DNA from 3 places in the Streptomyces sp. NPDC059452 genome. Region 2 is predicted to be linked to each of the others. Evidence: riboswitches for the same ligand, from Rfam matches in the RefSeq annotation. Region 2 holds a riboswitch; each other region holds the start of a gene.
The links. Region 2 has a riboswitch for thiamine pyrophosphate ahead of ACFW9Z_RS13945 (thiamine ABC transporter substrate binding subunit). Riboswitches for the same ligand answer to the same signal wherever they lie in the genome.

Region 1 (5,334 bases), on a different contig from region 2:
GGGAGCCTCGGGCGAATTCAGTCGCCGACGCGTCGCATCAGTCGGCGATCGGCAGATAGACCCGGTTGCCCGCCGCCGCGAACTCCCTCGACTTCTCCGCCATGCCCTCCTCGATCTCCTCCTGCGAACCGCCGTGCTGACGGCGGATGTCCTGGGAGATCTTCATCGAGCAGAACTTCGGCCCGCACATCGAGCAGAAGTGCGCCGTCTTCGCCGGCTCGGCGGGCAGCGTCTCGTCGTGGAACTCCCGGGCCGTGTCCGGGTCGAGGGCCAGGTTGAACTGGTCCTCCCACCGGAACTCGAACCGCGCGTCGGAGAGCGCGTCGTCCCACTCCTGCGCGCCCGGGTGCCCCTTGGCCAGGTCGGCCGCGTGGGCGGCGATCTTGTAGGTGATCACGCCCGTCTTCACGTCGTCCCGGTTGGGCAGCCCCAGGTGCTCCTTGGGCGTGACGTAGCAGAGCATCGCCGTGCCCCACCAGGCGATCATCGCGGCGCCGATGCCCGAGGTGATGTGGTCGTAGGCGGGCGCGACATCGGTGGTCAGCGGGCCCAGCGTGTAGAACGGCGCCTCCTCGCAGATCTCCTGCTGGAGGTCGATGTTCTCCTTGATCTTGTGCATCGGGACGTGCCCGGGCCCCTCGATCATGGTCTGTACGCCGAACCGCTTGGCGATCGTGTTCAGCTCGCCCAGCGTGCGCAGCTCGGCGAACTGGGCCTCGTCGTTGGCGTCCGCGATCGAACCGGGGCGCAGCCCGTCACCGAGGGAGTAGGTGACGTCGTACGTCGCGAGGATCTCGCAGAGCTCCTCGAAGTGCTCGTAGAGGAACGACTCCTTGTGGTGCGCGAGGCACCAGGCCGCCATGATCGAGCCGCCGCGCGAGACGATGCCGGTCTTGCGGCGGGCCGTCAGCGGGACGTACGGCAGACGCACTCCGGCGTGCACCGTCATGTAGTCCACGCCCTGCTCGGCCTGTTCGATGACCGTGTCCTTGTAGATCTCCCAGGTCAGCTCCTCCGCTCGGCCGTCCACCTTCTCCAACGCCTGGTAGAGCGGCACCGTTCCGATCGGCACGGGGGAGTTGCGCAGCACCCACTCGCGGGTGGTGTGGATGTTGCGGCCGGTGGACAGGTCCATGACCGTGTCGGCGCCCCACTTGGTCGCCCAGGTCATCTTGTCCACCTCCTCCTCGATGGAGGAGGTGACGGCCGAGTTGCCGATGTTGGCGTTGACCTTCACCAGGAACCGCTTGCCGATGATCATCGGCTCGATCTCGGGGTGGTTGACGTTGGCGGGCAGCACGGCCCGGCCCGCCGCGATCTCCTCGCGTACGGTCTCGGCCTCGACGTTCTCCCGGATCGCGACGTACTCCATCTCCGGGGTGATCTCCCCCCGCCGGGCGTACGCGAGCTGGGTGACGGGCCGTCCGTCGCGGCTGCGGCGCGGCTGGCGCGGGCGGCCGGGGAAGACCGCGTCGAGGTTGCGCAGCCCGCCGCGCGGCGAGGTGTGCTTGAGCCCGTCGTCCTCGGGGCGGACCGGCCGGCCCGCGTACTCCTCGGTGTCACCGCGGGCGATGATCCAGTTCTCCCGCAGGGGCGCGAGGCCACGGCGGACATCGGTGTCGATGGCGGGATCGGTGTACGGCCCCGACGTGTCGTACAGCGTCACGTCCTTGCCGTTGGTGAGGTGCACCTGTCGGACCGGCACCCGGAGGTCCGGGCGGGAGCCCTGGACGTACCCCTTGTGCCAGCCGATGGACTTCCCGGCCTCGTCGTTCGGAGTGCCGTCCGGCGTTCCGTCGTTCTGTTTCGAGGCAGGCGTGCGTGCGTCCGCTGTGGTCATGAGACCTACTCCCTACGCCGGCATTACCCGGTAACAGGTTCGGCGGTCGGCGCAGCGTGTCCCGTACAGGAAGTACGGCGGTCAGCGCCCTCTCAGCCCGGTGCTCCGAGCTCCCGCGTGTGCAAAGGTGCCTCCACGCTAGCGTCCTTTCCGGCGAGCTGACCAGAGGGCCCACCCGTTCTTGCGATGATCGCCCCGTGACCTCCCCCCAAAGCGACCCCGCGCCCCAGCCGCCCCAGGGCCACAGCCACGGCCACACGCACAGCCACGGACCCGCCGCCCCGGTCTCCAAACACCTGCGCAAGGTCATCGCCGCCGTACTGATCCCGTTCGCCACGGCGGTCGTCGTCGGCCTGATCGCGTTCTGGCCCGGTGGCGTCCCCGACCACGAGCGCACCGGTGTCGGATTCGACCGGCAGACCCAGGACGGCAAGGTCGTCCAGGTCGTCAACGTCGACTGCGCGGACGTCAACGCCGCTCAGGTCCCCCCGACCGGCGACACCTCCACCCCCTCGGGACGCAAGGCCGTCGCGGAGCAGGAGGGCGAGTGCAAGAAGGCGACCGTGGAGGTGACCAGCGGCGACGACAAGGGCCGTCAGTTCGTCGAGGTGATCCAGCCGGACGCACCACGCCAACTGCGCGAGGGCCAGGGCGTGGTCGTGGCGTACGCCCCCGACGCGCCCCGCGACCTCCAGTACTCCGTCACCGATGTGAACCGGAAGATCCCGATGACGCTGCTGGCCGCGATCTTCGCGCTGGCGGTGGTCGCGGTGGGCAGGCTGCGCGGGGTGATGGCGCTGGTGGCGCTGGCCGTCTCGTTCGCCGTACTGACCCTGTTCATCCTGCCGGCGATCCTGCAGGGCTCGAACCCGCTGGTGGTGGCGGTGATCGGGGCCAGCGCCATCATGCTGGCGGCGCTCTACATGTGCCACGGGGTGACGGCCCGTACGTCCGTCGCGGTCATCGGCACCCTGATCTCGCTGCTGCTGATCGGGCTGCTCGGCTCCCTGTTCATCGGCTGGGCGAGCCTCAGCGGCAACACCGATGACAACACCGGCCTCATCCACGGGCTCTACCCGGACATCGACATGAGCGGTCTGCTGCTGGCCGGTGTCATCATCGGTTCGCTCGGTGTGCTCGACGATGTGACGGTCACCCAGACCTCCGCCGTCTGGGAACTGCACCAGGCGGACCCGCAGATGGGTTGGCGCGGTCTCTACCGGGCAGGTATCCGGATCGGAAGGGACCACATCGCCTCGGTCGTGAACACCCTGGTGCTGGCGTACGCGGGCGCGGCGCTGCCGCTCCTGCTGCTCTTCTCCATCGCCCAGAGCAGCGTGGGGACGGTGGCCAACAGCGAGCTGGTGGCCGAGGAGATCGTCCGGACGCTGGTCGGTTCGATCGGTCTGGTCGCCTCGGTGCCGGTGACGACGGTGCTGGCCGCGCTGGTGGTCTCCGCGGACCGCCCGGGCGCCCGCACCTCCTCGTCCACGGCTGCCGCGCCCGCACGGACCGGCCGGGGCCGGCGCCGCAAGGCCTGAGCCATCGGGCGGTCAGCCCGCGTTCTGTTCCTCGGCGAGGATGCGGCCGAGCGCCTCCTCCAGGTTCCCGTCGAAGTCACCGAGCGTGTGCTCCTGACCGAGGGGGACCAGCTTGTCCGTCCGGTCGAGAAACGCCACCAGCGGCGCCGTACCGGCCCGGAAGAGCGCACGGTCCGCGCCGACCTGGAGGCGGATGTGCACATCGCCGAGACCCTCGGGTTCGGTGGGCCCGATGTGCACATCGCCGTCGCCACTGGGGCTGTTGAGCCCGTCCAGCAGCAGCTCACGACCGAATGCCCAGGTCACCGGGGCATCGCCGGGCAGATGGAACGTCATCCGGATGGCGTAGGGATCCGCCACCTCGTAACGGAGCTCCACCGGAATACGGAACGAGAGCTCCTCGGAGACGAGGAAGCTCATCATGACCTCTGCTTGAACCGACTCGCGCATCGTTCAACCCCGCAGTAGATGAAACTGGCCAGGAATGATCCCCCATGGCCCTATTGACGCCATCGTGGTGCACGCGATAGCAGATCACAAGGAGTGATTTTTCAGATACTGATAGAGAACACGAACGAACGCAAGAGGCTCGCCACTTCGCCACGTAGCTGTTCGACTGCGGGCAGCAACCGTTCTTCCCTGTCCAGGGGTACGGAAATGGCCATGGCCGCAATGGTGGCACCGGCCGTGACGGGAATGGCGGCGCAGACGGTCCCCAGTGCGTACTCCTGGCGTTCGATGACGGGTTCACCCCGCCGCAACGTCCGCAGCCGCTCCAGAAGTGCCGCGCGATCTCGCACTGAGTAACGAGTGAGGGGTCTGACGGGGTGCCGGTCGAGGTGGTCCTCACGGTCCTTCTCGTCGAGCTGGCCGAGAAGGCACTGCCCGATCGCGTGTGCGTGCCCGGTCTCCCGGAAGGAGGCCCACTCGTCCACCGCCGGGGCGTCGGGGGCGTCGGCGACCGCGATGAGCTCGATCTCGCCCTCGCGGTAGACCGCGCAGTACACCGGGACCCCGATGGCGTCCCGCCAGTGCGCGAGAGAGTCGGTGACGGTGGCGGGCCGGTCCCGGCGGCCCCGGGCCGCGGTCAGGTTCTCGGCGGCCGCACCGAAGAGGAAGACGCCGTTCTCCCGGCGGAGGTAGCCCTCATGGGTGAGGGTGCGCAGAAGGTGGTACGCGGTCGGCAGCGGAAGCCCTGCCTCGCGTGCGAGTTGCTTGGCGGGCGCCCCGTCCCGATGGGTGCCCACAGCCTCCAGCAGCCTCAACGCCCGCTGAACCGAACCGATCAACGTCGGGACAGCGGGACTCGATGCCGTGGTCAAAGGTCACCCCCAGGCATGGTGACGGGCCGTCAGCCCTCCCGTGGGGGCCGCCCCCACGGGCCTGCCGCACCAACGACCGACTGTCGTACAAACCACTGGTCACTCGGTCGGTTCGGTGACAGAAGGTCACATTCCAGATGGCGGCAGCGTTATGTCACTGTATCGGCCGCCTCCGGCAGGAGGGGGTTTTCCTCCTGGACTTAGCTCAGCTGGGCTAATCCGCAGACCGGTGCGGCCCCCCGATCCCGCACAGGCCCGCGACAGCCCTGCCACCGGTTGCCTACCAGTCGCCGCGCGAGGACGACGAGGACATGAACTTGCGTACGACGAAGACCAGACCGCCGACCAGCACCACGAAGATCAGCACCTTGAAGAGCAGGCTGATCACGAAGCTGAGCACGCTGGCGATCAGTCCGCCGAACACGACGATCGCGATGACGGGCACCGCGATCCACTTCACCCACCAGGGCATTCCCGCGACTATCTCCCGCACGGCCATCGCCATCTACCTCGTCTCTCTGGGTTCCTGCCTCGATGCTACGGGGGCGAGGCACCCCGGCGGGGGCCCCGCAGCCCTTGAAGACCCCTGATCGAACCCTTAGGGAACCCGGGGTTCAGCCCTCCGGCGGGG
Region 2 (12,655 bases):
AGTGGGAGCGCGACCTGCTCGAGGGCGACAAGAAGGACGAGACCGCGGCTGCCGCCGAGGTCCAGTCCTCCGCCGAGACCGAGAAGGTCGCCGACGCCGAGAAGCCGGCCGAGGCCGTCGCCGAGGCCGAGGCCGCTGTCGAGGCTCCGGCCGCCGACGCGGACGCCGAGCAGGCCTGACACCCGTCACGGCTACTGACGGCGGGGGCCGGCGCCACAAGCGCTGCCCCCGCCGTCCACCCGTAGATCTTTCAGACTTCGAGAGAGACATACAGACTCATGGCGAACTACACCGCCGCTGACGTCAAGAAGCTCCGCGAGCTCACCGGCGCCGGCATGATGGACTGCAAGAAGGCGCTCGACGAGGCCGACGGCAGCGTCGACAAGGCCGTCGAGGCGCTCCGTATCAAGGGCCAGAAGGGCGTCGCCAAGCGCGAGGGCCGCTCCGCCGAGAACGGTGCCGTCGTCTCCCTCATCTCCGAGGACAAGACGTCCGGCGTCCTCCTTGAGCTGAAGTGCGAGACGGACTTCGTCGCCAAGGGTGACAAGTTCCAGGCCGTCGCCAACGCGCTGGCCGCGCACGTCGCCGCCACCTCCCCGGCCGACATCGCCGCGCTCCTCGCCTCCGAGATCGAGCCCGGCAAGACCGTCCAGGCGTACGTGGACGAGGCCAACGCCAACCTCGGCGAGAAGATCGTCCTGGACCGCTTCGCGCAGTTCACCGGCGACTTCGTCTCCGTGTACATGCACCGCACCATGCCCGACCTGCCCCCGCAGATCGGTGTCCTGGTCGAGCTGGACAAGGCCGACGCCGACCTGGCCAAGGGCATCGCGCAGCACATCGCCGCCTTCGCCCCGAAGTACCTCTCCCGCGAGGACGTCCCGGCCGAGGTCGTCGAGGCCGAGCGCCGCGTCGCCGAGGAGACCACCCGCGCCGAGGGCAAGCCCGAGGCCGCGCTCCCGAAGATCGTCGAGGGTCGCGTCAACGGCTTCTTCAAGGAGGCCACCCTCCTCGGCCAGCCGTACGCGCTGGACGCCAAGAAGTCCGTCCAGAAGGTTCTGGACGAGGCCGGTGTCACCCTGAAGCGCTTCTCGCGCATCAAGGTCGGCATCTGAGTCCGTCCGGGCGAACAGCATCCGACCCGATAGGGTCGGGTGCAGTCGACGGCCGCACTCACGCCGGACGACCGCAGATCTGACGAGGAGGCCATTGCCGCTGTAGGGACACCAGACCCACCGGCAATGGCCTTCTTCGTATGTGCACGAGGAGAATTTCCATGGACAAGGGCGCGGACGCCATTCAGGCCGACGACAAGCGCGACGACACGTTTTCCGGGCGCTTCATGCTGAAGCTCTCCGGCGAGGCCTTCGCCGGTGGTGGCGGCCTCGGCGTCGACCCCGACGTCGTGCACACCATCGCCCGCGAGATCGCCGCCGTCGTACGCGACGGCGCCCAGATCGCGGTGGTCATCGGGGGAGGCAACTTCTTCCGCGGTGCCGAGCTCCAGCAGCGCGGCATGGACCGGGCCCGGTCCGACTACATGGGCATGCTCGGCACCGTCATGAACTGCCTGGCGCTCCAGGACTTCCTGGAGAAGGAGGGCATTGACTCGCGCGTCCAGACCGCCATCACCATGGGTCAGGTCGCCGAGCCGTACATCCCGCTCCGTGCCGTACGGCACCTGGAGAAGGGGCGCGTCGTCATCTTCGGCGCCGGTATGGGCATGCCGTACTTCTCCACCGACACCACCGCCGCCCAGCGCGCCCTGGAGATCGACGCCGAGGCGCTGCTCATGGGGAAGAACGGCGTGGACGGGGTCTACGACTCCGACCCGAAGGCCAACCCCGACGCGGTGAAGTTCGACGCGCTGGAGTACGGCGAGGTGATCACGCGCGACCTGAAGGTCGCCGACGCCACCGCCATCACGCTCTGCCGTGACAACAAGCTCCCGATCCTCGTCTTCGAGCTGACCGCCGAGGGCAATATCGCTCGCGCCGTCAAGGGTGAGAAGATCGGCACGCTCGTCAGCGACGAGAGCACCCGGGCCTGACGGCCCCCCCCAGGATGGACAACGGCCTGCCGGTCGGACACCGTGCAGGTGAGGACGCGACGCAGGACCCGCAGGGCACGGTGATGACGATGCCGCGCCCACACAAGACACGCAGGAGCACGTGGTGATCGAAGAAATCCTCCTTGAGGCCGAGGAGAAGATGGAGAAGGCCGTCGTCGTCGCGAAAGAGGACTTCGCCGCGATCCGTACCGGCCGTGCGCACCCGGCGATGTTCAACAAGATCGTCGCGGACTACTACGGCGCACTGACCCCGATCAACCAGCTGGCCTCGTTCTCGGTGCCCGAGCCGCGGATGGCCGTCGTGACGCCGTTCGACAAGACCGCGCTGCGCAACATCGAGCAGGCGATCCGCGACTCCGACCTCGGCGTCAACCCGAGCAACGACGGCAATATCATCCGGGTGACGTTCCCCGAGCTCACCCAGGACCGCCGCAAGGAGTACATCAAGGTCGCCAAGACCAAGGCCGAGGACTCCAAGATCTCGATCCGCTCCATCCGCCGCAAGGCCAAGGAAGCGCTCGACAAGCTCGTCAAGGACAAGGAGTCCGGCGAGGACGAGGTGCGCCGCGCCGAGAAGGAGCTCGACGACACCACCGCGAAGTACGTCGCGCAGGTGGACGAGCTGCTCAAGCACAAGGAAGCCGAGCTGCTCGAAGTCTGATGAACGACTCTTCCTGGGGCGCACCGCAGGGAGCCGGTTACCGGGGTGCCCCCGAGATGGGGGTCGCTCCGGCGGGTCCCGCCTACGATGTGCATGAAGCCCAGCAGACTCGGCCCATGCCCAACGTGCCGGACGTTCCCGACGCAGGTAGAGACGCACAGAGCCGTGGAGACCGGGACAGGGACGCCGCGCACGTCAGCGGCCCCCTGTTCCGTGACGAGATGCCGCAGGAGCCCATGTCCACCCCGCTGCCGTCCCCGCCGCAGAAGAAGCGTGCGGGGCGTGATCTGCGCGCCGCCATAGGGGTCGGCGTGGGGCTCGGCGCCGTCATCGCCGCCTCGCTGTTCATCGTGAAGGCCGTCTTCGTCGGTGTGATCGCGCTCGCCGTCGTGGTCGGCCTCTGGGAGCTCACCTCCCGGCTCCAGGAGCAGAAGGGCATCAAGGCGCCCCTCGTTCCGCTCGCCGTCGGCGGAGCCGCGATGGTCGTCGCCGGCTACGCCCGGGGCGCGGAGGGGGCCTGGGTCGCCATGGCCCTGACCGCGCTCGCGGTGCTGGTCTGGCGGATGACCGAGCCCCCGGAGGGGTATCTCAAGGACGTCACGGCGGGCGTCTTCGCCGCGTTCTACGTACCCTTCCTGGCCACCTTCGTCGCCCTGCTGCTGACGGCGGACGACGGACCGTGGCGGGTGCTGACCTTCCTCATCCTCACCGTCGTCAGCGACACCGGGGCGTACGCGGTCGGCTGGCGCTTCGGCACCCACAAGCTCGCCCCCCGCATCAGCCCCGGCAAGACCCGCGAGGGCCTGCTCGGTGCCGTGGCCTTCGCCATGGTCGCGGGCGCGCTGTGCATGGAGTTCCTGATCGACGGCGGCGCCTGGTGGCAGGGGCTGCTGCTCGGTCTCGCGGTCGCCGTCAGCGCCACCCTCGGCGACCTCGGCGAGTCCATGATCAAGCGGGACCTGGGGATCAAGGACATGGGAACCCTGCTCCCCGGCCACGGCGGCATCATGGACCGGCTGGACTCACTGCTGCCGACCGCACCGGTGGTCTGGCTGCTGCTGGTCCTGTTCGTCGGCTCCGGCTGAGCGTCCTCTCAAGGGCGCGCACCACGCCCGACCTGCACGTTCTACGAGTGAGGGTCCGTTGTCCACAGGGCGGCGGGCCCTCACCCGTCTGTCTGCGACACTGGATGAACCATGCCTAAGCCCGGAGAACTCACTTTCGTCGCGCCCCGCGGAGCCAAGAAGCCGCCGCGGCACCTCGCCGACCTCACGCCCGCCGAGCGCAAGGAAGCGGTCGCCGCGACCGGCGAGAAGCCGTTCCGCGCCCAGCAGCTCTCGCAGCACTACTTCGCGCGGTACGCGCACGACCCGGAGCAGTGGACCAACATCCCCGCCGGATCCCGGGAGAAGCTCGCCGAGGCGCTGTTCCCCGACCTGATGTCCGTGGTCCGCCACATCAGCTGCGACGACGACACCACCCGTAAGACGCTGTGGAAGCTGCACGACGGGACACTGGTCGAGTCCGTCCTGATGCGCTACCCCGAGCGCGTCACGATGTGCATCTCCTCCCAGGCCGGGTGCGGGATGAACTGCCCCTTCTGCGCCACCGGGCAGGCCGGGCTCGACCGCAATCTGTCCACCGCCGAGATCGTGCACCAGATCGTCGACGGCATGCGCGCCCTGCGCGACGGCGAGGTGCCCGGGGGTCCGGCCCGGCTCTCCAACATCGTCTTCATGGGCATGGGCGAGCCGCTCGCCAACTACAACCGTGTCGTCGGAGCGATCCGCCGGCTCACCGACCCCGAGCCGGACGGTCTCGGCCTCTCCCAGCGCGGGATCACCGTCTCCACCGTCGGGCTCGTCCCGGCGATGCTGCGCTTCTCCGACGAGGGCTTCAAGTGCCGCCTCGCCGTCTCGCTGCACGCCCCGGACGACGAGCTGCGCGACACCCTCGTCCCCGTCAACACCCGGTGGAACGTCCGCGAGGTGCTGGACGCCGCCTGGGAGTACGCGGAGAAGTCCGGCCGCCGGATCTCCATCGAGTACGCCCTGATCCGGGACATCAACGACCAGGCCTGGCGCGGCGACCTGCTCGGCCGGCTGCTCAAGGGCAAGCGGGTGCACGTCAACCTGATCCCGCTGAACCCCACGCCCGGCTCCAAGTGGACCGCCTCACGGCCCGAGGACGAAAAGGCGTTCGTCGAGGCCATCGCGGCCCACGGCGTGCCCGTCACCGTCCGGGACACCCGTGGCCAGGAGATCGACGGGGCCTGCGGGCAGCTGGCGGCCTCCGAGCGCTGAGGGCCGCGACGGGCGCCGGGAGCGGCCACCTCACCGGTCCCGGGACGCTCCGGCGGACGAGGCCGAAAACCGCCGGTGTAGCCTGGGCCGAAATCAACTTCATATTCCGACAGGGGAGCGCCACAGCGCTGAGAGTGCGGCACCAAGGACAGGTTGGCCGCAGACCCTCTGAACCTCGCCCGGGTCATTCCGGGTAGGAAGTTCGGACCTTACTCAAGCTGTTGCGCCCTGCCCGCTTCCGGTACGTCCGGGGGCGGGCGGGGCCGCGTCTCTTCCTGGTCACCTCCAGGAGGAATCACATGAACACCACCAAGAAGTACGCCGCGACCGCGCTCGCCGCGGCGCTCGGCGTCACCGTCCTCGCGGGCTGCGGCAGCTCCGACGACGACGCCCCGGCCGGCTCCGGCGCGTCCAAGGGCAGCGGCTCCAAGACCGTCACCCTGGTCACCCATGACTCCTTCAACGCCTCGGAAGACGTGCTGAAGCAGTTCACCAAGGAGAGCGGCTACACCGTCGAGCTCCTCAAGAGCGGTGACGCCGGTGCCGCGCTCAACCAGGAGATCCTGACCAAGGGCTCCCCGCGCGGTGACGTCTTCTTCGGTGTCGACAACACCCTGCTCTCCCGCGCCCTCGACAACGACCTCTTCACCGCGTACGAGGCCAAGGGCCTGGACCGGGTCGCGGACGGCACCGAGCAGGACGACAAGCACCGCGTCACGCCCGTCGATACCGGTGACATCTGCGTCAACTACGACAAGAAGTACTTCGCCGACAAGAAGCTCGCGCCCCCGCAGACCTTCGAGGACCTGCTGAAGCCCGCGTACAAGGACCTCCTCGTCACCCAGAACGCGGCGAACTCCTCGCCCGGCCTCGGCTTCCTCCTCGGCACCGTCGCCACCCAGGGCGAGGACGGCTACGAGGAGTACTGGAAGAAGCTGAAGGCCAACGGCGTCAAGGTCGTCGACGGCTGGGAGGAGGCGTACCACGAGGAGTTCTCGGGCTCCGCGGGCGGCAAGAAGGCCAAGGCGGACCGGCCGCTGGTCGTCAGCTACGCCTCCAGCCCGCCCGTCGAGGTCCTCTACGCCGACCCGCAGCCCAAGGAGGCCCCGACCGGCGTCTCCACCGGGACCTGCTTCCGGCAGACCGAGTACGCCGGACTCCTGAACGGCGCGAAGAACGAGGCGGGCGGCAAGGCGCTCCTGGACTTCCTGATCAGCAAGACGTTCCAGGAGGACGTGCCGCTGAACATGTTCGTGAACCCGGTCGTGAAGGACGCCGAGCTGCCGGAGATCTTCACGGAGTTCGGTGAGACCGTCGAGAAGCCGGCCACGGTGGCGCCGGAGAAGATCGCCGCCAACCGTGAGCAGTGGGTCCGGTCGTGGCACTCGCTCGTCGTGAAGTAGGCAGCACCTCCAAGGCCGCCGGGTCCGGACCCGTGCCCGGCGGCGCGCGGACCGGCGGCGGAGGCGGGCGGCGTGGTGCGGCGGTGCGGCTCGGCGGCGGAGGCGGGCGGCGCGGAGCCGCGGTGCGGCTCGGTCTGATGGCCGTGCCCGTCGCGTTCTTCGCCGTCTTCTTCGCCTACCCCGTCTCCGCGATCGTCGGCCGCGGGCTGAAGACGGACGGTGCGTGGCAGTTCGGTCGGGTCGGCGAGGTGCTGGCCCGCCCGGACATCCTCGACGTCCTCTGGTTCACCACCTGGCAGGCCCTCGCCTCCACCGCGCTCACCCTGCTGATCGCCCTCCCCGGCGCGTACGTCTTCGCGCGTTTCGACTTCCCGGGAAAGCAGGTGCTGCGCGCGGTCGTCACCGTGCCGTTCGTGCTGCCCACCGTCGTCGTCGGCACCGCGTTCCTGGCGCTGCTCGGGCGCGGCGGCTTCCTGGACGAGCTCTGGGGCGTACGGCTCGACACCACCGTGTGGGCGATCCTGCTCGCGCACGTCTTCTTCAACTACGCGGTGGTCGTCCGGACGGTCGGCGGCCTCTGGTCGCAGCTGGACCCGCGGCAGGAGGAGGCCGCCCGGGTGCTCGGCGCCGGACGGTTCGCCGCCTGGCGGCGGGTGACCCTGCCCGCGCTCGGCCCGGCGGTGGCCGCCGCCGCGCTGATGGTCTTCCTCTTCACGTTCACCTCGTTCGGTGTCGTGCAGATCCTCGGCGGCCCCGCCTACTCCACCCTGGAGGTGGAGGTCTACCGTCAGACCGCCCAGCTCCTCGACCTGCCGACGGCCGCCGTGCTGACCATGGTCCAGTTCGTGGCGGTCGGCGCGATCCTCGCCCTGCACGCCGTGACCGTACGCCGCCGGGAGCGGGCGCTGAAGCTCGTCGACCCGGCGCAGACCTCCCGCCGGCCGCACGGCCCCGGCCAGTGGGCGCTGCTCGGCGGGGTGCTGCTCACCGCGCTGCTGCTGATCCTGCTGCCGCTCGGTGTGCTGGTGGAGCGGTCGTTCGACGGTCCGGAGGGTTACGGCTTCGGCTACTACGAGGCCCTTCAGTCCGCCGGGGGCAGCGGCTCGACCTTCCTCGTACCGCCGCTGGAGGCGGTCGGCAACTCCCTCCAGTACGCGTTCGTCGCCACGCTCATCGCCTTGGTCGTCGGCGGTCTCGCGGCGGCCGCCCTGACCCGGCGGGCGGGACGGCTGGTACGCGGCTTCGACGCCCTGCTGATGCTGCCGCTCGGGGTCTCCGCCGTCACCGTAGGCTTCGGCTTCCTCATCACCCTCGACAAGCCGCCGCTCGACCTGCGCACCTCCTGGATCCTGGTCCCGCTGGCCCAGGCGCTGGTGGGCGTCCCCTTCGTCGTACGGACCATGCTCCCCGTGCTCCGCGCGGTGGACGAGCGGCTGCGCGAGGCCGCCGCCGTGCTGGGAGCCTCCCCGCTGCGGGCCTGGCGCGAGGTCGATCTGCCGCTGGTGCGGCGGGCGGTGCTGGTCGCCGCAGGCTTCGCGTTCGCCGTGTCGCTCGGGGAGTTCGGCGCCACCGTCTTCATCGCCCGGCCCGACAACCCGACCCTGCCGGTCGCGGTCGCCCGGCTGCTGGGCCGGTCCGGGGAGCTCAACTACGGGCAGGCGATGGCCCTCAGCACGATCCTGATGCTGGTGTGCGCGGTCTCGCTGCTGCTCCTCGAACGTATCCGTACCGACCGATCCGGGGAGTTCTGAACGATGGCAGAGGGCGCGATGGCCGGGGAACGGTGCACATGCTGAGCCTGCAAGCCGCCACCGTACGGTTCGGGAAGCGGACGGCCCTCGACGCGGTCGACCTGGAGGTCGCCGACCACCGGATCGTCTGTGTGCTCGGCCCCAGCGGCAGCGGGAAGTCCACCCTGCTGAGGGCCGTCGCCGGGCTCCAGCCCATGGACGGCGGCCGGGTACTGCTGGCCGGCCAGGACCAGAGCGGCATCCCGGTCCACCGGCGAGGCCTCGGCCTGATGTTCCAGGACCACCAGCTCTTCCCGCACCGCGACGTCGGCGCCAACGTTGCCTTCGGCCTGCGGATGCACGGCACCGGGCGGGCCGAGACCGAGCGCCGGGTCCGTGAACTGCTGGAGCTGGTCGGCCTCCCCGGCGCCGAACGCCGCGCGGTCGCCGCCCTCTCCGGTGGCGAACAGCAGCGCGTCGCCCTCGCCCGCGCCCTCGCCCCCCGCCCCAAGCTCCTGATGCTGGACGAACCCCTCGGCCAGCTCGACCGCAGCCTGCGCGAACGGCTCGTCGTCGAACTGCGGACCCTGTTCCAGGAGTTGGGTACGACGGTGCTCGCCGTCACCCACGACCAGGGCGAGGCCTTCGCGCTCGCCGACCGGGTCGTCGTGATGCGGGACGGGCGGATCGCCCAGGAGGGGAGCCCGCTGGACGTCTGGCAGCACCCCGCCTCCGCGTTCGTCGCCCGCTTCCTCGGCTTCGACAACGTGACCCCGGCGACCGTGACCGGCTCCGCCGCCGCCACGGCCTGGGGCAAGGTGCCGGTCCCCCCGGGCTCCCCCCAGGGCGAGGTGGATGTCCTGGTCCGCCCCGCCGGGGTGCTCATCGGCGCCCCGCAGGACGGGCTCCGCTGCGTGGTCGGCGTACGCACGTTCCGCGGGAACCACGTGACCGTGCGGCTGACCCCCGAGAACGCCCCGGTGCTGGAGGCCGAGTGCACCCTGCGGGACACCCCGGACGAGGGCGCGGTGGTGGGGGTGCGCTTCGACGCGGCGGAGACGGTGGTGCTCGAAGGCGCGTAGGGCCTCTCGTCTGGATCATGCCGGGCTCGCGGGCCCCGGCAGGCGGCAGTTTGACGACAGGCCCTAGGGGGCGCGGCTTCCCGCCACCACCAGCCCCAGTTCGTACGCCAGGATCACCGCCTGCGCCCGGTCCCGCAGCCCCATCTTCGCGAAGAGCCGGTTGATGTGCGTCTTGACCGTGTGGTCGGTGATGGTCAGCCGGGCGGCGATGTCCGCGTTGGACAGGCCCTGCGCGATGAGGACGAGCACCTCCGCCTCGCGCGCGGTCAGCCCCTCGACCGAGCGGACCGGCGGCGCGCTGACCCGCTGCCGGGTGAACTCCGAGATCAGCCGCCCGGTGATCTCGGGGGCGAGCAGCGCGTGGCCGTCCGCCACCACCCGTACCGCGTGCAGCAGTTCGGGGAAGGTCGCGTCCTTGAGGAGGAAGCCGCTGGCGCCCGCCGTCAGCGCGTCGTACACGTACTCGTCCAGGCCGAACGTCGTCAGCATCAGCGCCTTCGTCGCCCCGCCCGAGGCGGTGACGATCTCGCGGGCCGCCCCGATCCCGCCGAGCCGGGGCATCCGGATGTCCAGCAGCGCGACATCGGGCCGCAGTTCGGCCGCGACCCGGACCGCCTGCTCACCGTCCTCCGCCTCGCCGACCACCTCGATGTCGTCCTGGGTGTCCAGCAGGCTGGAGAACGCCGTCCGTACGACCGCCTGGTCGTCGGCGACGATCACTCGGATCACCACGGAAGTTCCGCCTCCACGAGAAAGCCGCCGGCCGGACCTCGGCCGGTGGTGAGTCTGCCGCCGAGCAGGGCGGCCCGCTCGCCCATGCCCACCAGGCCGTGACCGGGGCGTCCGACGGGCTCCGCCGCCCGGGTGGCGGGCGGACCCGGACCGTCGTCTCCGACCCGGACCCGCAGCAGCCCCGGCCGGTGGTCTATCTCCACGACCGCGTGCGCGCCCGGCGCGTGCCGACGCACATTGGTCAGCGCCTCCTGCACGATCCGGTACGCCGACAGCTCCCAGGACGCCGGCAGCGGCGTCTCCTCGCCGCTGACGCGCAGTTCCGCCGAACCGTCCACCGCCCGGTGCTGGTCGAGGAGTTCACCGAGCGCGGCCAGCGACGGCTGCGGGGCGGTGAGGACGGGGGCGTCGGCGCCGGTGCGCAGCACCCCGAGCAGCCGTCGCAGCTCCGCCATCGAGGACCGCGCCGTGCCCGCGATCTCCTGGAAGGCGTCCCGGGCCGGTGGTGAGAGGTCCGGTGTCGTGTACGTGGCGCTCTCGGCCCGCACCGCGATCATCGAGACCGAGTGCGCGATCATGTCGTGCAACTCCCGGGCGATCGCCGCCCGTTCCGCCTCGGCCGCCTGCCGCCGCTCCATCGCCAGCAGCCGCGACTGGGCGGCGGCCCGCGTGTGCCGGGCCTCCTCGCGCGCCCGTACCGCGTCACCCGCGCTCACCGCACCCAGGATCATCACCGTCAGCACCAGCGTCTCGGCGTACAGCCCCAGGTTGAACCGGTCGGCGCCCTGGAGCGCCGGAAGGGCGGGGGAGCCGTCCCGGGTCCAGCGGTCGATGTGCACCAGGTTGACGGTCAGGGCCGCGAGCGAACCGGTCAGGACGAGCACCGCCGGGTGCTGCACCCGGTGCCGCCCCAGCGTGTAGCACCCCATCAGCAGACCGGCCACCGTCGCATGGGCCATATTGCCGTCGGTGCCGAAGCTGAGCAGCGCCGCGCCGACGCTCAGGAACCCCACGGTGGGCCGGACGGACCGCAGCGTCAACGAGGCCGTGCACACCAGCACCCCGAACGCCGTGATCGCCGAACCCGGTACGAGAATCAGCTCCACGACGGCGTAGAGCGTCAGCGCGCCCCCCGTCAGCGCGGCGTACGAGGGCGCCGACGTCCAGCGCCGCAGCCGCTGCCGCAGGTCCCGTTCCGGTGGCGGGGTCCCGGCGGCGGTCGCTGCCGTTCCGGTCTCCCCGATGGTGCGTGTCATACGGCGATTCTTCGTCACCGCCCGGGGCGGAAGCATCGGACCACGGTGCGAATTCGCGGGGCCGTGTCATACCGCGGTTTGACCCGGAAGACCGGACGGTGGTGTGACGATCCGTGAGCGGGCCGTTCCTAGCCTCGGATACATGGCGATCACGGCTTTTCCCACCACCCCCGACCAGCGGCTGCCGGAACGCTTCGGGCTGCCCGGCGGCCCCGGCTGGTGGAGCTTCTGCGCGGCGGCCTCCCTGGCCCTGGCCGCCCTCACCTCCCTCGGCCCGCACCGCGTCTGGGGCGTCACCGGCGCGCTCGGCTACGCGGCGGCCGCCGTGCTCGCGGCCCGCGGACATCGCGTCCGGACCGTGGGCGCGGTCGCCGTCACCGGCGCGGTCGCACTGCCGCTGGTGGTCCTCCTCGCCCTGGACCGGGCGCAGTTGGAGGTGACGGTCGTGGCCCGGTCGGCCGCGCTCCTGCTGACGGACGGCACGCCGTACTCCGCGCACCCCCTGATACCCGAGGACTTCACCCCGTATCTGCCCGGCATGGCGGTGTTCGGGATTCCGGAAGCGGTGGCCGGGGCCGGGCCGTTCACCGACCCCCGGCTGTGGATGGGCGCGGCCTTCCTCGCTGCGGTCGCGTACGCCCTTCCGGCGGGGGCCCGGCGTGGGCCGCTGATGTGGCTCGCCGCCTGCCCGCTGGTTGCGCTGCCGCTCGCCGTCGGCGGGGTGGACCTGCCGGTGGTCGGCCTGATGTGCCTCGGCCTTGCGGAGGCGGGCCGGGGGAGGGCCGGGCGCGCGGGGCTCTGGATCGGGCTCGCCACCGCGCTCAAGTGGACGGCCTGGCCCGCGCTGCCGGTGGTGCTGGCTCTGCTCGCGGCGGCTTCGGCAGGGGAGGGGCGCGGCGTTTCGTGGGCGGTACGGGGAGGGCTTGGGCGGTCGGGTGGTGCTCCGAGAGCGGTGCGGCGGCCCGGTGCCACCCTGCGGTGCGCGCTCGTCGCCCTTCTCACCGCCGCCGCATTCGTCCTGCCCGCCGCCCTGCGCGATCCCGGGGCCTTCTACGCCCATGTCGTGGCCTTCCCCCTCGGCCTGACCGACGCGGTGTCCTCCGCTGCCAGCCCGCTCCCCGGCCATCTGCTCGCCACCCATGTCCCGGGCGGCCGCACCCTGGCCCTCCTCCTGCTCGGGGCGAGCGCCCTTCTGGTCGTGGTCTCCCTGCTCGTACGGCCTCCGGCCACGGCCCCGGACGCCGCGCTGCGGCTCGCGCTCGGGCTGCTCCTCGCCATCGCGTTCCTGCCCGCGACCCGGTTCGGGTACCTGGTGCACCCGCTGGTCCTCGCGGTGTGGGCGGCGGCGGTGCGGCGGAGGCCGGTCGGTCCCTCCGCTCTCGCCCCCGTGCGCGTGCGGAAGAAGGCGCCGCGATGA
Region 3 (12,655 bases), on a different contig from region 2:
GGGTGCTGCTGCTTCTCGGGATCGTCCTCGTGGTCTTCCTGGCCTCGCGGATCCGCCGCTTCCTGCGCCGCCGGGCCCAGCGCCGCGAGGAGAAACGCCTGGCCGGCGCGGAAGGGCCCTGGCCTCCCGGCTGAGCTGAGCTGTGAGTCGGTGGGCCCCGGCCTCCCGGCCGGACTGTCAGTGGCGGTCGCTAAAGTCACCGGCATGGCACGAATTGCGGTGATCGGCGCCGGGACGGGCGCCATGGCGGCGGCCGCCCGGCTCGCCGTCGCGGGCGACAAGGTGACGGTGTACGAGCGCTCCGCGAGCTACGGCGGCTCGCTGGGCCGCCATGAGCACGAGGGCTTCGTCTTCGACACCGGCCCCGGGCTGCTGCATCTGCCCGCCGTCCAGCGGGACCTGTTCGTGAAGACCGGCAAGGAGTCCCTGGAGCAGTCCGTCACGCTGACCCAGGTCGACCCGGCGAGCCGCCATCTCTTCGCGGACGGCACGGCGGTGTCCCTGCCCAACGCCTCCCGGGCCGGGGTGGCCGCCGCCCTGGACACGGCGCTCGGGGCCGGTGCCGGGGAGCGGTGGACGGGGTTCCTGGAGCGGGCCCGGGATGCCTGGGACCGGTCGCGGCGGCCGCTGCTGGAGGAGCCGCTACGGGCGGACCACCAGGTGCTGGGGCGCGACCCGTATCCCGCGCTCAGACAGCGGCGGCTGCTGCGCACCCGGCAGGCGTCCACCGTGGCGGAGATCGGCGCCTGGGAGCTGGCGGACGCCCGGCTCGCCGCCCTGCTCGACGGGTACGCGCTCTCGTACGGCCTCGACCCGCGCACCGCCCCGGCGAGCGCCGCGCTGCTGCCGTACATGGAGCAGACCTTCGGCAGCTGGTACGTGATGGGCGGGATGCGGGAGCTGGCCCGGGCGGTGTACGAGCGGTGCGTGGCCCGGAGGGTGGCCTTCGCCTTCGGTACCGAGGTGGTCCGGGTGGTGGAGAAGGACGGCCGGGCGGCGGGGGTGGAGCTGGCGGGCGGTGAGGTGGCCGAGGCGGACCGGGTGGTGCTGGGCGTCCGGCCGCACGCCGGTCTGGTGCCGGGTCAGCAGGTGTGGGGCGCTGATGACGTGACGGTCCGGGCGGGTGCGGCGGTGCCGGGGCGGTTCACGGTGCTGCTGTCGCTGCGCGGGGGCCGGGAGGCGGACGCGGTGCACCGGACGGTGGTGCACAGCGCCGACGGGGCGGCGGAGCAGGAGGCGGTGTTCGGGGGCCGGGTCGCCGCGCACCCGACGGTGACGGTGCTGCGCCCCGACGACCCCGCGACCCGCCCCGACGAGGCGCACGAGGCGGTGACGCTGAGCGCGGTGGTGGCCCCGCAGGGTCCAGTGGAGTGGACGGACCCGGCGGTGCGGCAGCGGTTCGCGGACCTTCTGGTGGAGCGGGCCGCCGCGGCCGTTCCCGGGCTGCGGGAGCGCGTCCTGCGCACGGAGGTCCGTACGCCGGCGGAGACCGAGGCCGAGACGGGGGCGGCGGGCGGTGCGGTGCCGCCGCCCGCGCTGGCCGGGGCGGCGGGCGCGTATCTGCACCCCGGGAACCTCACCCGGCTGCCGGGGCTGTATCTGGCGGGCGGCTGGTCGCACCCGGGCGGCGGGCTCGCGCACGCCGGGATGTCGGGGACGCTGGTGGCCGGACTCGTGGTGGAGGGCGACGACTTCCGCGGCTCGCGCTGAGGAGGGGGCGCCGGTAGCTCGCGCTGAGGAGGGGCGGGTGTCCCCGGCGTCCCGCGCCGGGGAGCGGGGCCGCACCGGTCGTCCTCCGCCGTGAGCGGTCCGGCCGCGCCTCACCGGTGCTCGCGCCTCGCCGGTGACGTGCCGAAACCGCTGTCAGTTCAGTAGCGGTACGGCTCGTTCTGGCCGGTGTCGTAGCCGTTGCTGTACGGGGCGGGCTGCTCCGGGGGCATCGGGGGGTACTGCTCGGCGTCCCGCTGCTGCGGGACCCAGACGCCCCCGGGCGGGGTGTCGGTGCCGTACGCGTCCGTGCCGTAGTTCTGGGCGTAGGGGTCGACGTAGCTCTGCTGCCCGCCCTGGCTGTCGAAGCCGTTGCCGTTGCCGTAGGCGTCGTAACCGCTGTAGGGCGCCGACCCGTTGGTCGTGCCGATGTACGGGTCGGAGTAGGCGGCGTAGCTCTGCTGGCCGGTCCCGTAGTCGTAGGGCCCCGCGTAGCCGTCCTGGGTCTGCTGCTGGTCGTAGCCGGAGTACGGGTCGTACGCGGCGAACTGCGGCTGCGCGGAGGGGTCCGCCTCGGGCTGCCGCTGGTCCTGGCCGCCCCGGCCGGAGCTGTCCGCCCCGTAACCGGAATCGCTGTACACGCCGTACTGGCCGGTGTCGTCGGGCAGCGGCAGCGGCTCGTACACCGAGGTGGCGGGGTCGGAGGCGGCGTTCTGGGCCCCGACGTGGGCGAAGGCGGGATCGAAGCCGGGGTCGTAACCGGAGTCGAATCCCCGGTCGGTGGCGGAATCGAAGCCCGAGCCGGTGCCGGGGGCGGTGCCCTGCTCGGTACCGGGATCCGAGACCTCCAGGTCCGAGACCTCCAGCGTGGGATCCTTGGCGGCCGCACGCTCGCCGCCGCCCTTGCGTCGGCGGCTCTCCCCCGGGCTGCCGCCTATGGCCCAGCCGGTGGAGAAGCCGCGCCGGAAGGAGAGCGTCACGAAGGTCTGGCCGGTGGCGAAGGCGAGCGTGCCGACGACGATGACCGCGCGGGAGCCGATCGGGACCCCGATGACCACGGTGAGGAAGCCGATGAAGGCGAGCAGCCGCCAGCGCAGCCGCGCCTTGTACTGCAGCAGTACCTCACCCAGCAGCCACAGCGCCACCAAGCCGAATGCGATGTAGAGGACCGTCCAGCCCACGCCCGCCCCCTCCTGCGGCCGCAGCCGCTCGGGGGCGGGTACGGCCGGTCACGACTGCTTGTGCAGTCCGAGATTCTCGTAGATTTCGAGCGTTGCCGTCGAGTTGTTGAGCGTGATGAAGTGGAGCCCGGGCACACCCTCGGACAGCAGCTTCGCGCAGAACTCCGTTGCGAACTCGATACCAAGGGAGCGTACAGCGGCCGGATCGTCCTTGACCGCGAGGATCCGCTCTTTCAGCGGCGCGGGCACGGTCGCGTTGCTGAGCTGGGAGAATCTTTCCAGTTGCTTCACACTCGTGAGCGGCATGACCTCGGGAATCACCGGCGTTTCGCAACCGGCGGCGACCACCCGGTCACGCATCCGGAGATACTCCTCCGGCCGGAAGAACATCTGGGTGATCGCGTAGTCGGCCCCGGCGCGGCACTTGTCCACGAAATGGCCGATGTCCGTCTCCCAGTCGGTGGAGCGCGGGTGCATTTCGGGGAACGCGGCGACGCCGACGCAGAAGTCGCCGGACTCCTTGATGAGGCGGACGAGGTCGGCCGCGTACTTCACGCCCTGCGGGTGCTCGACCCACTCGCCCATCGGGTCGCCGGGCGGGTCGCCGCGGACCGCGAGGATGTTCCTGATCCCGGCGTCGGCGTACTGGCCGATCATGTTGCGCAGTTCGGCGATCGAGTGGCTGACCGCGGTGAGGTGGGCGACCGGGGTGAGCGTGGAGTCCGCGGCGATCTGCTGGGTCGCCCGCACCGTCCCGGCACGGGTGGAGCCGCCGGCCCCGTACGTCACCGAGACGAAGCTCGGGCGGACCGCCTCGACGCGGCGCAGCGCGTTCCAGAGGTTGCGCTCGCCCTTCTCGGTCTTGGGCGCCCAGAACTCGAAGGAGTACGAGGTCTTGCCGGTCGCGAGCAGGTCACGCACCGTGGGTGCGTGGTCCGTCCTGGTGGAAGCTGTCCCAAGGGCCATATGGGGAGGTTAACCAGGGGGTGGACACTCCCCCAACCAGAGCGGGGGATTTTGTCTCGTTTCGCCGGTTTGTTGTCCACCCCTTGGACAATCCCGTGAAATGCGGTGCGGTGCCGCACCTCCGCAGAGGGCGGAAAAGGGCTGCTCAGAGCGCGTGCGCCCGGACCCTCTTTGCCAGCTCGGCGGTGGCTGCCGCCGGGTCGATGGCCTCGGTGATCGCCCGGACGACGACGATCCGGCGGGCCCCGGCCGTCAGCACCTCGTCCAGGTTCCCCGCGTCGATCCCGCCGATCGCGAACCAGGGGCGCGGCTGCTCCAGGGAGGCGGCGTACCGCACGAGGCCGAGGCCGGGGGCGTGGCGGCCGGGCTTGGTGGGGGTGGGCCAGCAGGGCCCCGTACAGAAGTAGTCCACGCCCTCCTGGGCGACGGCGGCGTCGACCTCGGACTCGGCGTGCGTGGAGCGGCCGATCAGCCGGTCGGCGCCGATGATCGCGCGGGCGGCGCCCACCGGCAGGTCGCCCTGGCCCAGGTGCAGGACGTCGGCGCCGATGGCGTGGGCGACATCGGCGCGGTCGTTGACCGCGAGGAGCTTGCCGTGGCGCCGGCAGGCGTCGGCGAAGACCGCGAGGTGCTCCAGCTCCTCGGCGGCCTCCATGCCCTTGTCGCGGAGCTGGACGATGTCGACCCCGCTGGAGAGCACGGCGTCCAGGAAGGCGGGGAGGTCGCCCTGCCTCTTACGGGCATCCGTGCACAGATAGAGCCGGGCGTCGGACAGCTGCTCGCGAGGCGTGGGCATGGTGGAGTCCCCCCGTGGTCGTGGCGGGGCACGGGCCACGCGCTGCACGCGGGGCCCGTACGCCGCTTCCGGTCGTATCGGTCAGACGGCGAGCGCCTGGGCGCGGCGCTTCACCTCCGTACCGCGATTCTCGCTCAGCGCCTGCGCGGGGGTGCCGGGCAGGGTCGGGTCGGGAGTGAAGAGCCACTCCAGCATCTCTTCGTCGGAATAGCCGTCGTCCTTCAGGAGGGTCAGGGTGCCGGAGAGGCCCTTGACCACCTTGTCGCCGTCGATGAAGGCGGCAGGCACCTGAAGCGTCCGGTTCTCACCACGGCGTACGGCGATGAGCTGGCCTTCCTTGACCAGCTGCCGTACACGCGTCACCTCGACACCGAGCTTTTCGGCGATGTCGGGGAGGTGGAGCCAGGCGGGGACGAGAGCATCGGTCTTTGCGTCAATCTCGGTCACAAGGACAAGCGTGCCATCCAGGACTGACAGCCGGTAGCCGGGCCGACCGTACGGGGGTCGGCCCGGCCTTTCAGACCCGGCCTTTCCAAGGGCGGTGGGCCTCAGAGGGCGGTGGACTTCAGGGGTACGGCCGGGTCGGCGACCCGCTCCGGGTCGAGCACCGCCCCCGACTCGATGAGCCTGCGCCCCTGGGCGAGGTCGCGCGGGCGGCCCACCGCGAGCACGGCGACCAGGGCTCCGGCCCGCAGCCAGCACACCGACCAGGTGGCCTCGGAGCCGTCGCCGCGCCACAGGAGGGTGTCGGCGTGGGCGTGGTGGCCCGCGTACTGCACGAAGCGGCCGAACTGCTCGGACCAGAAGTACGGGACGGGGTCGTGGACGGGCAGCGGATCGCCGGACTCCGCCGCCAGGATCGCGGCGGCGACGGTCCGGGGGCCCTGGAGGGCGTTGTCCCAGTGGTGGATCAGCAGGCGCTCGCCGTAGCGGGCGGAGGGGTAGGAGGCGCAGTCCCCGACCGCGTACACATCGGGCAGGGAGGTGCGCAGGGAGGCGTCGGCGGTGATCGAGCCGTCCGGGCCGCGTTCGACGCCGGAGCCGGTGAGCCAGCCGGTGGCGGGGCGGGCGCCGATGCCGACGACGACGGCCCCGGCGGGCAGCGTCCGGCCGTCCGTGAGGATCACGGCGGACTCCTCGACGCGTTCGACCCGGGCGTCGGTGAGGAGTGCGGCGCCGCTCTCCGCGTACCAGTCGGCCATCGGGGCGGCGACCTCGGCGGGCAGGGTCCCGGCCAGCGGGCGGGCGGCGGCCTCCACGACGGTGACCGCGCAACCGGCCGCGCGGGCAGCGGTGGCGAACTCGGCGCCGATCCACCCCGCGCCGACGACGACCACATCGTGCCGCCGCTCCAGGACGGGGCGCAGCCGGGCGGCGTCGTCCAGGGTGCGCAGCAGATGGACGCCCCGGACGCCTTCGGTGCCGGGCAGGGTGATGGGCTCCGCTCCGGTCGCCAGGACCAGGACGTCGTACGGGACGGGTCCCTCGGCCGTCTCCAGCAGATGGTCTGCGGCGCGCAGGGCGGTGACGTCCAGGCCGAGGCGGAGCGTGATGTCCAGCGCCTCGAAGTCGACGTCGAAGGCGGAGTCCTCGGCCGCCCCGAGCAGCACCGCCTTGGAGAGCGGCGGCCGGTCGTAGGGCTGGTGGGGCTCGGCTCCGATCAGCGTGACGGGGCCGGTGAAACCGGCTTCCCGCAGGGCGACTGCGGTCTGTACGCCCGCCATGCCCGCTCCGACGATCACGACGTTCCGTGTCCGCTGCCCCGCCGCGTGGTGTTCCGTCTGCTCGCTCACGCGCACCAGTCTATTCATCTGACTGGTCGTCAGGCAGCGGCTCCTCCACCACGCTCGTCCCGCTGCCCTCCTGGGACTCCCACTCCCAGCGCTCCTCCAGCCGCACCCGGCCGTCCGCGAGGTCGGTGACGGTGGAGAGGCAGTGTCCGGAAGAGGTCGTTCCGTCCTGCTTGAGCTGGACGTAACGGAAGTCGAGGGCGTCCCCCTCGCGGGTGCCGACGAGATGGCCCCGGACGACGTCACCGCCCGTGTAATCGGCCCAGATCATGCCGTCCTGCTCGTGGTACGTGAAGCGGGTACGGGTGCCGACCTGGCCGGGGGCCTGGTCGGCGACGGGCGAGAGGACGAGTCCGTCGAGCGAACGGGCCACGTGGCTGCTCCCTACTGGGCGTTGAGGGACTGGGGTTAGGCTGGCCAAGGTAGAACACTCGCGGGAGCCCGGACGCACCGGGCTGAGAGGGAGGCTGGGCGGCCTCCGACCGTACGAACCTGATCCGGGTCATGCCGGCGAAGGGAGGGGCTGGACACCCATGCGCGTCTCGGGGAAGACCTCCGGAATTCCGGGGGGAAGCTCAGGATCCGATGTCCTCGTCATCGGGGGCGGCATCATCGGCCTGGTCACCGCCTGGCGGGCGGCGCAGCGCGGGCTGGCCGTCACCGTGGCCGATCCCGATCCGGGCGGCGGGGCCGCCCGGGTCGCGGCGGGCATGCTGGCCGCCGTCACCGAACTGCACTACGGCGAGGAGCTGCTGCTCGGCCTCAACCTCGCCTCCGCCGCCCGCTATCCGGAGTTCGTCGCGGAGCTGGAGGCGGCGAGCGGCCGTGAGACCGGCTTCCGTACCTGCGGCACGCTGGCCGTCGCGCTGGACTCGGACGACCGGGCGCATCTGCGGGAGCTGCACGCCCTCCAGGAGCGTTCGGGGCTGGAGTCGGTCTGGCTGAGCGGCCGTGAGTGCCGCCGTCTGGAGCCGATGCTCGCACCGGGCGTACGGGGCGGGCTGCGGGTGGACGGCGACCACCAGGTGGACCCGCGGCGGCTCGCCGCCGCGCTGCTGGCCGCGTGCGAGCGGGCGGGAGTGGTGTTCCGCAGGGCGCCCGCCGAGCGGCTCGCCGTCGCCGGGGGCCGGGCGGCCGGGGCCGTGCTCGGTGACGGTACGGGGGTCGAGGCCGACCAGGTCGTGCTGGCGGCGGGCAGCCTCAGCGGGCGGCTCGCGGGGCTCCCGGAGGAGGTCGTTCCGCCGGTCCGGCCGGTCAAGGGCCAGGTCCTGCGGCTCACCGTGCCCCCGGCGTACGCCCCCTTCCTCAGCCGGACCGTGCGGGCCGTCGTCCGGGGCGGCCACCTCTACCTCGTACCGCGCGAGAACGGCGAGCTGGTCGTCGGCGCCACCAGCGAGGAGATGGGCTGGGACACCACGGTCACCGCGGGCGGGGTCTACGAGCTGCTGCGCGACGCCCACGAGCTGGTGCCCGGCATCACCGAGCTGCCGCTCACCGAGACCCGGGCCGGTCTGCGCCCCGCGTCCCCCGACAACGCCCCGCTACTCGGCCCGACCGCCCTGCCCGGCCTTCTCCTCGCCACCGGCCACCACCGCAACGGCGTCCTGCTGACGCCCGTCACGGGCGACGCGATGGCCGAGGCCCTGACCACCGGCGAGCTGCCCGAGGTGGCCCGCCCGTTCGCCCCGGGCCGGTTCGCGTCCGTCGGCGCCGCCCCCGTACCCGTACCCGTACGCCAGGAGCAGTCCGCATGAGCCCTCAGGTATCCGTCTCGGTCAACGGGGAGCCGCGCACCCTCGACGCGGGCACCGCGCTGGACCGCCTCGTCGCCACCCTGACCGCCGCGCCCTCCGGGGTCGCCGCCGCCGTCAACGAGTGCGTGGTGCCGCGCGGCCGGTGGGCCGCCACCACGCTCGGCGAGGGCGACCGCGTCGAGGTCCTGACCGCCGTACAGGGAGGCTGACCGTGTCCGACGACGTCTTCACCCTGGGACCGGCCGTCTTCGGCTCCCGGCTGATCATGGGCACCGGCGGGGCGCCCAGCCTGGAGGTGCTGGAGCGCTCGCTGATCGCCTCCGGGACCGAGCTGACCACCGTCGCGATGCGTCGGCTCGACCCGACCGTGCAGGGCTCGGTCCTCTCCGTGCTGGAGCGGCTCTCCATCCAGGTGCTGCCGAACACGGCGGGCTGCTTCACCGCGGGCGAGGCGGTGCTGACCGCGCGGCTGGCCCGGGAGGCGCTCGGCACCGACTGGGTGAAGCTGGAGGTGGTGGCCGACGAGCGGACGCTGCTGCCCGACCCGATCGAGCTGCTCGACGCCGCGGAGATCCTGGTGGACGACGGGTTCACCGTGCTGCCGTACACCAACGACGATCCGGTCCTGGCCCGGAAGCTGGAGGACGTGGGGTGCGCGGCGATCATGCCGCTCGGCTCCCCCATCGGCTCCGGGCTCGGCATCCGCAACCCGCACAACTTCGAGCTGATCGTGGAGCGGGCGGGGGTGCCGGTGATCCTGGACGCGGGGGCCGGGACCGCCTCGGACGCGGCGCTGGCGATGGAGCTGGGGTGCGCGGCGGTGATGCTCGCCTCGGCGGTGACCCGGGCCCAGGAGCCGGAGCTGATGGCCGCGGCGATGCGGCACGCGGTGGACGCGGGGCGGCTGGCGTACCGGGCGGGCCGGATCCCGCGCCGCCACTTCGCCGAGGCGTCCTCCCCGGTGGACGGGCGGGCGGCGCTGGATCCGGAGCGCCCGGCGTTCTGAGCGCGCCTGTACGTGGTCGGGGGCGCCGCCCCCGGACCCCCGCCCCTCGAACGCCGGAGGGACTTGAACGGCCGGAGAGCCACGCCCGCCACCTGGGGCGTGTCGCTGTCACGGATTGGCTGTAGATCGGCCCCGGAAGCGCCCCGGTCCGTCCGGGGTGTCGGTGGCGCCTCGTAGACTCTCCTGGTGGACACGACCCTCCAGGACCCCCTCGTCGGGCAGCTGCTCGACGGCCGGTATCGCATAGAGGCGCGCATCGCCGTCGGCGGGATGGCCACGGTCTACCGGGCCGTGGACACCCGGCTGGACCGGGTGCTCGCCCTCAAGGTGATGCACCCGGCGCTCGCCGTCGACGCCGCCTTCGTGGAGCGGTTCATCCGCGAGGCCAAGTCGGTGGCCCGGCTCGCCCACCCCAACGTCGTCGCGGTCTTCGACCAGGGCGCCCAGGGCGCGTACGTCTACCTCGCGATGGAGTACGTGGCGGGCTGCACCCTGCGCGATGTGCTGCGCGAGCGTGGCGCCCTCCAGCCCCGGGCGGCCCTGGACATTCTGGAGCCGGTCCTCGCCGCGCTCGGCGCCGCGCACCGGGCCGGGTTCGTGCACCGGGACATGAAGCCGGAGAACGTCCTGATAGGGGACGACGGCCGGGTCAAGGTCGCCGACTTCGGCCTGGTCAGGGCGGTCGGCACGGCCACCGACACCACCGGTTCGCTGCTGGGCACGGTCTCGTACCTGGCCCCCGAGCAGATCGAGCACGGCACGGCCGACACCCGCAGTGACGTGTACGCCTGCGGGGTCGTGCTGTACGAGATGCTCACCGGCACCAAGCCGCACACCGGGGAGAACGCCGCCCAGGTCATCTATCAGCACCTCAACAACGACGTCCCGGCCCCCTCCGCCGTCGTGCCGGGGCTCCCGGTCGCGCTGGACAGCCTGGTGGCGAGCGCCACCGCCCGGAACCCCGAGGTGCGCCCGCACGACGCGGTGCTGCTGCTGGCCGAGGCCCGTGAGGCCCGCGCCACGCTGAGCGAGGCCGAGCTCGACGCCGTACCGCCGCAGGCGCTCTCCCAGACGCACGACGCGGCGGACGACCGTACGAGCGTGATCCCGCGGGCCCTCCCGGCGGACGGCGACGGGGGCACCGTGCACCGCACCAGCCGCCTGGAGATGCCGCCACCCGCACCCCGGCGCGGGGCGGCGCTGCGCGGCCCGTTCGCCGGTCCGCACCGCAGGCTGATCACGGTGATCACCGCCGTCCTGCTGACGTTGGGTGTCGGGGCGGGCGTCTGGTACATCAACTCCGGGCAGTTCACCCAGGTCCCCTCGCTGCTCGGCCAGACCCAGAAGTCGGCGGAGCAGCGGCTCTCGGACGCCGGGCTCGGGCTGAAGGGCGTCGAGCGGGTCTTCAGCGACACGGTCGAGCGGGGCTCGGTGGTGGACAGCGATCCCGCGTCGGGCGACCGGATCCGGGGCAACGGTTCGGTGACGCTCGTCGTCTCGCGCGGCCCCGAGATCGTCCGGGTCCCCGATGTCTCCGGCTCCTCCCTCGCGGACGCCCGGCGCACCCTGAAGAAGGTGGGCCTGCTCCCCGGGATGGCGACCAAGGAGTTCAGCGAGGACGTCGCCCGCGGCGATGTGATCCGTACGGAGCCCGCCGCCGGGACCGACCGCCACCCGGACACGGCCGTGGCCCTCGTCGTCAGCAAGGGCAGCCCCATCGGCGTCCCGGACCTCACCGGCCTCTCGGTCGAGGACGCCACCGCCGAGCTGGAGAAGGAGGGGCTGAAGGCCGAGGTGCTGCCCGGCCGGGTCCACTCCTCCGAGGCCGACGGGGACATCGCCCAGCAGTCCCCGGGCGCGGGCACCGAAGCGGCCGAGGGCGACACGGTCGAGCTGACCGTCTCCAAGGGCCCCCGGATGCTGGACGTCCCCGATGTCACCGGCCGGGACGTCGACGAGGCCCGGGCGACCCTGGAGGAGGCGGGCTTCGAGGTGAAGGTCGACCGGCCGTTCCTCTCGTTCAGCGACACGATCGCGCGCCAGTCCGTGAAGGGCGGCGAACAGGCCCCCGAGGGCTCCACCATCACCATCAGGACCAAGGGGTTCTAGAACCACATGCGTAACCCGGAAGCCGGAACTCCTCCGCGCAACCCCGTGGGTGGTCACGTCCCGGTGGCCGGCGGCCTCGCCAAGGTCGGCCTGGAGTACGCCCGTGAGCTGGCGGCCGAGGCCGTACAGGTCTTCGTCGCCAACCCGCGCGGCTGGGCGACGCCCACCGGGAACCCGGCCCAGGACGAGCTGTTCCGCTCGGAGTGCGCGGCGGCCTCGATACCGGCGTACGTCCACGCCCCATATCTGATCAACTTCGGCTCGCACACCGAGGCGACGGTCGAGAAGTCCGTGGACTCCCTGCGCCACTCACTGCGCCGGGCCCGCGAGATCGGCGCGCTGGGCGTGGTGGTGCACACCGGCTCGGCGACGGGCGGGCGGCCCCGCTCGGAGGCGCTGGCCCAGGTGCGGGAGCACATGCGGCCGCTGCTGGACGAGCTGACCCACGACGACGACCCGTATCTGCTGCTGGAGTCCACGGCGGGCCAGGGCTCCTCGCTCTGCTCCCGTACGTGGGACTTCGGGCCGTACTTCGAGGCGCTGGACGCCCACCCGAAGCTGGGCATCTGCCTGGACACCTGCCACATCTACGCGGCGGGCCACGACCTGACCGGCCCCACGGGGATGCGGCAGACGCTCGACCTGCTGGTGGAGACGGTCGGTGAGGGGCGGCTGAAGCTGATCCACGCCAATGACTCCAAGGACGTCGTGGGCGCCCACAAGGACCGGCACGAGAACATCGGCGCGGGTCACATCGGCGCGGAGCCGTTCCGGGAGCTGTTCGCGCACCCGGCGACCGAGGGCGTACCGCTGGTCATCGAGACGCCCGGCGGCAAGGAGGGGCACGCGGCGGACGTGGCCCGGTTGAAGGAGCTGCGGGGCACCCCTTAGAGAGCCCTTCTACAGCAGAGAGCCTTCTACAGCTCGGGGCCCTCGCCCGGCTCCTCCTGGTACGAATAGCGCTGCTCGCGCCACGGGTCACCGATGTTGTGGTAGCCCCGCTCCTCCCAGAATCCGCGCCGGTCGGCCGTCATGTACTCGATGCCCCGGACCCATTTCGGACCCTTCCAGGCGTACAGGTGCGGCACGACGAGGCGCAGCGGGAAGCCGTGCTCGGCGGTGAGGAGCTCGCCGTCCTTGTGGGTGGCGAAGAGGGTGCGCTCGGCGGCGAAGTCGTCCAGGCGCAGGTTCGAGGAGAAGCCGTACTCGGCCCACACCATCACATGGGTGACATCGGGGCCGGGCGGTGCCAGGTCGAGCACCGTACGGGCGAGGACCCCGCCCCATTCGGCGCCGATCATGCTGAACTTCGTCACGCAGTGCAGATCGGCGACGACCGAGGAGAA

Region 1: it holds a riboswitch for thiamine pyrophosphate, as region 2 does, so the genes downstream of both, thiC (phosphomethylpyrimidine synthase ThiC) here and ACFW9Z_RS13945 (thiamine ABC transporter substrate binding subunit) in region 2, are expected to answer to the same signal.
Region 3: it holds a riboswitch for thiamine pyrophosphate, as region 2 does, so the genes downstream of both, thiO (glycine oxidase ThiO) here and ACFW9Z_RS13945 (thiamine ABC transporter substrate binding subunit) in region 2, are expected to answer to the same signal.

The regions. Positions count from the first base shown of each region.
Region 1 covers NZ_JBHYVE010000003.1:111,666-116,999, forward strand. The annotation lists gene thiC (phosphomethylpyrimidine synthase ThiC) at 38-1,840, opposite strand; TPP riboswitch at 1,833-1,967, opposite strand; gene ACFW9Z_RS05835 (YibE/F family protein) at 2,038-3,381, shown strand; gene ACFW9Z_RS05840 (SsgA family sporulation/cell division regulator) at 3,394-3,831, opposite strand; gene ACFW9Z_RS05845 (IclR family transcriptional regulator) at 3,933-4,703, opposite strand; gene ACFW9Z_RS05850 (DUF5326 family protein) at 4,984-5,196, opposite strand; gene ACFW9Z_RS05855 (cupin domain-containing protein) at 5,318-5,334, opposite strand, start outside.
Region 2 covers NZ_JBHYVE010000008.1:146,989-159,643, forward strand. The annotation lists gene rpsB (30S ribosomal protein S2) at 1-179, shown strand, start outside; gene tsf (translation elongation factor Ts) at 279-1,115, shown strand; gene pyrH (UMP kinase) at 1,277-2,050, shown strand; gene frr (ribosome recycling factor) at 2,175-2,732, shown strand; gene ACFW9Z_RS13935 (phosphatidate cytidylyltransferase) at 2,732-3,817, shown strand; gene rlmN (23S rRNA (adenine(2503)-C(2))-methyltransferase RlmN) at 3,929-5,035, shown strand; TPP riboswitch at 5,137-5,253, shown strand; gene ACFW9Z_RS13945 (thiamine ABC transporter substrate binding subunit) at 5,335-6,438, shown strand; gene ACFW9Z_RS13950 (ABC transporter permease) at 6,576-8,189, shown strand; gene ACFW9Z_RS13955 (ABC transporter ATP-binding protein) at 8,228-9,250, shown strand; gene ACFW9Z_RS13960 (response regulator) at 9,314-9,982, opposite strand; gene ACFW9Z_RS13965 (sensor histidine kinase) at 9,976-11,238, opposite strand; gene ACFW9Z_RS13970 (hypothetical protein) at 11,381-12,655, shown strand.
Region 3 covers NZ_JBHYVE010000029.1:60,380-73,034, reverse strand. The annotation lists gene ACFW9Z_RS30130 (DUF4126 domain-containing protein) at 1-134, shown strand, start outside; gene ACFW9Z_RS30125 (phytoene desaturase family protein) at 205-1,710, shown strand; gene ACFW9Z_RS30120 (hypothetical protein) at 1,869-2,888, opposite strand; gene metF (methylenetetrahydrofolate reductase [NAD(P)H]) at 2,937-3,854, opposite strand; gene thiE (thiamine phosphate synthase) at 4,000-4,650, opposite strand; gene ACFW9Z_RS30105 (Rv2175c family DNA-binding protein) at 4,732-5,097, opposite strand; gene ACFW9Z_RS30100 (NAD(P)/FAD-dependent oxidoreductase) at 5,199-6,443, opposite strand; gene ACFW9Z_RS30095 (hypothetical protein) at 6,454-6,813, opposite strand; TPP riboswitch at 6,864-6,976, shown strand; gene thiO (glycine oxidase ThiO) at 6,974-8,194, shown strand; gene thiS (sulfur carrier protein ThiS) at 8,191-8,403, shown strand; gene ACFW9Z_RS30080 (thiazole synthase) at 8,460-9,200, shown strand; gene pknB (Stk1 family PASTA domain-containing Ser/Thr kinase) at 9,387-11,309, shown strand; gene ACFW9Z_RS30070 (deoxyribonuclease IV) at 11,316-12,200, shown strand; gene ACFW9Z_RS30065 (sulfite oxidase-like oxidoreductase) at 12,227-12,655, opposite strand, start outside.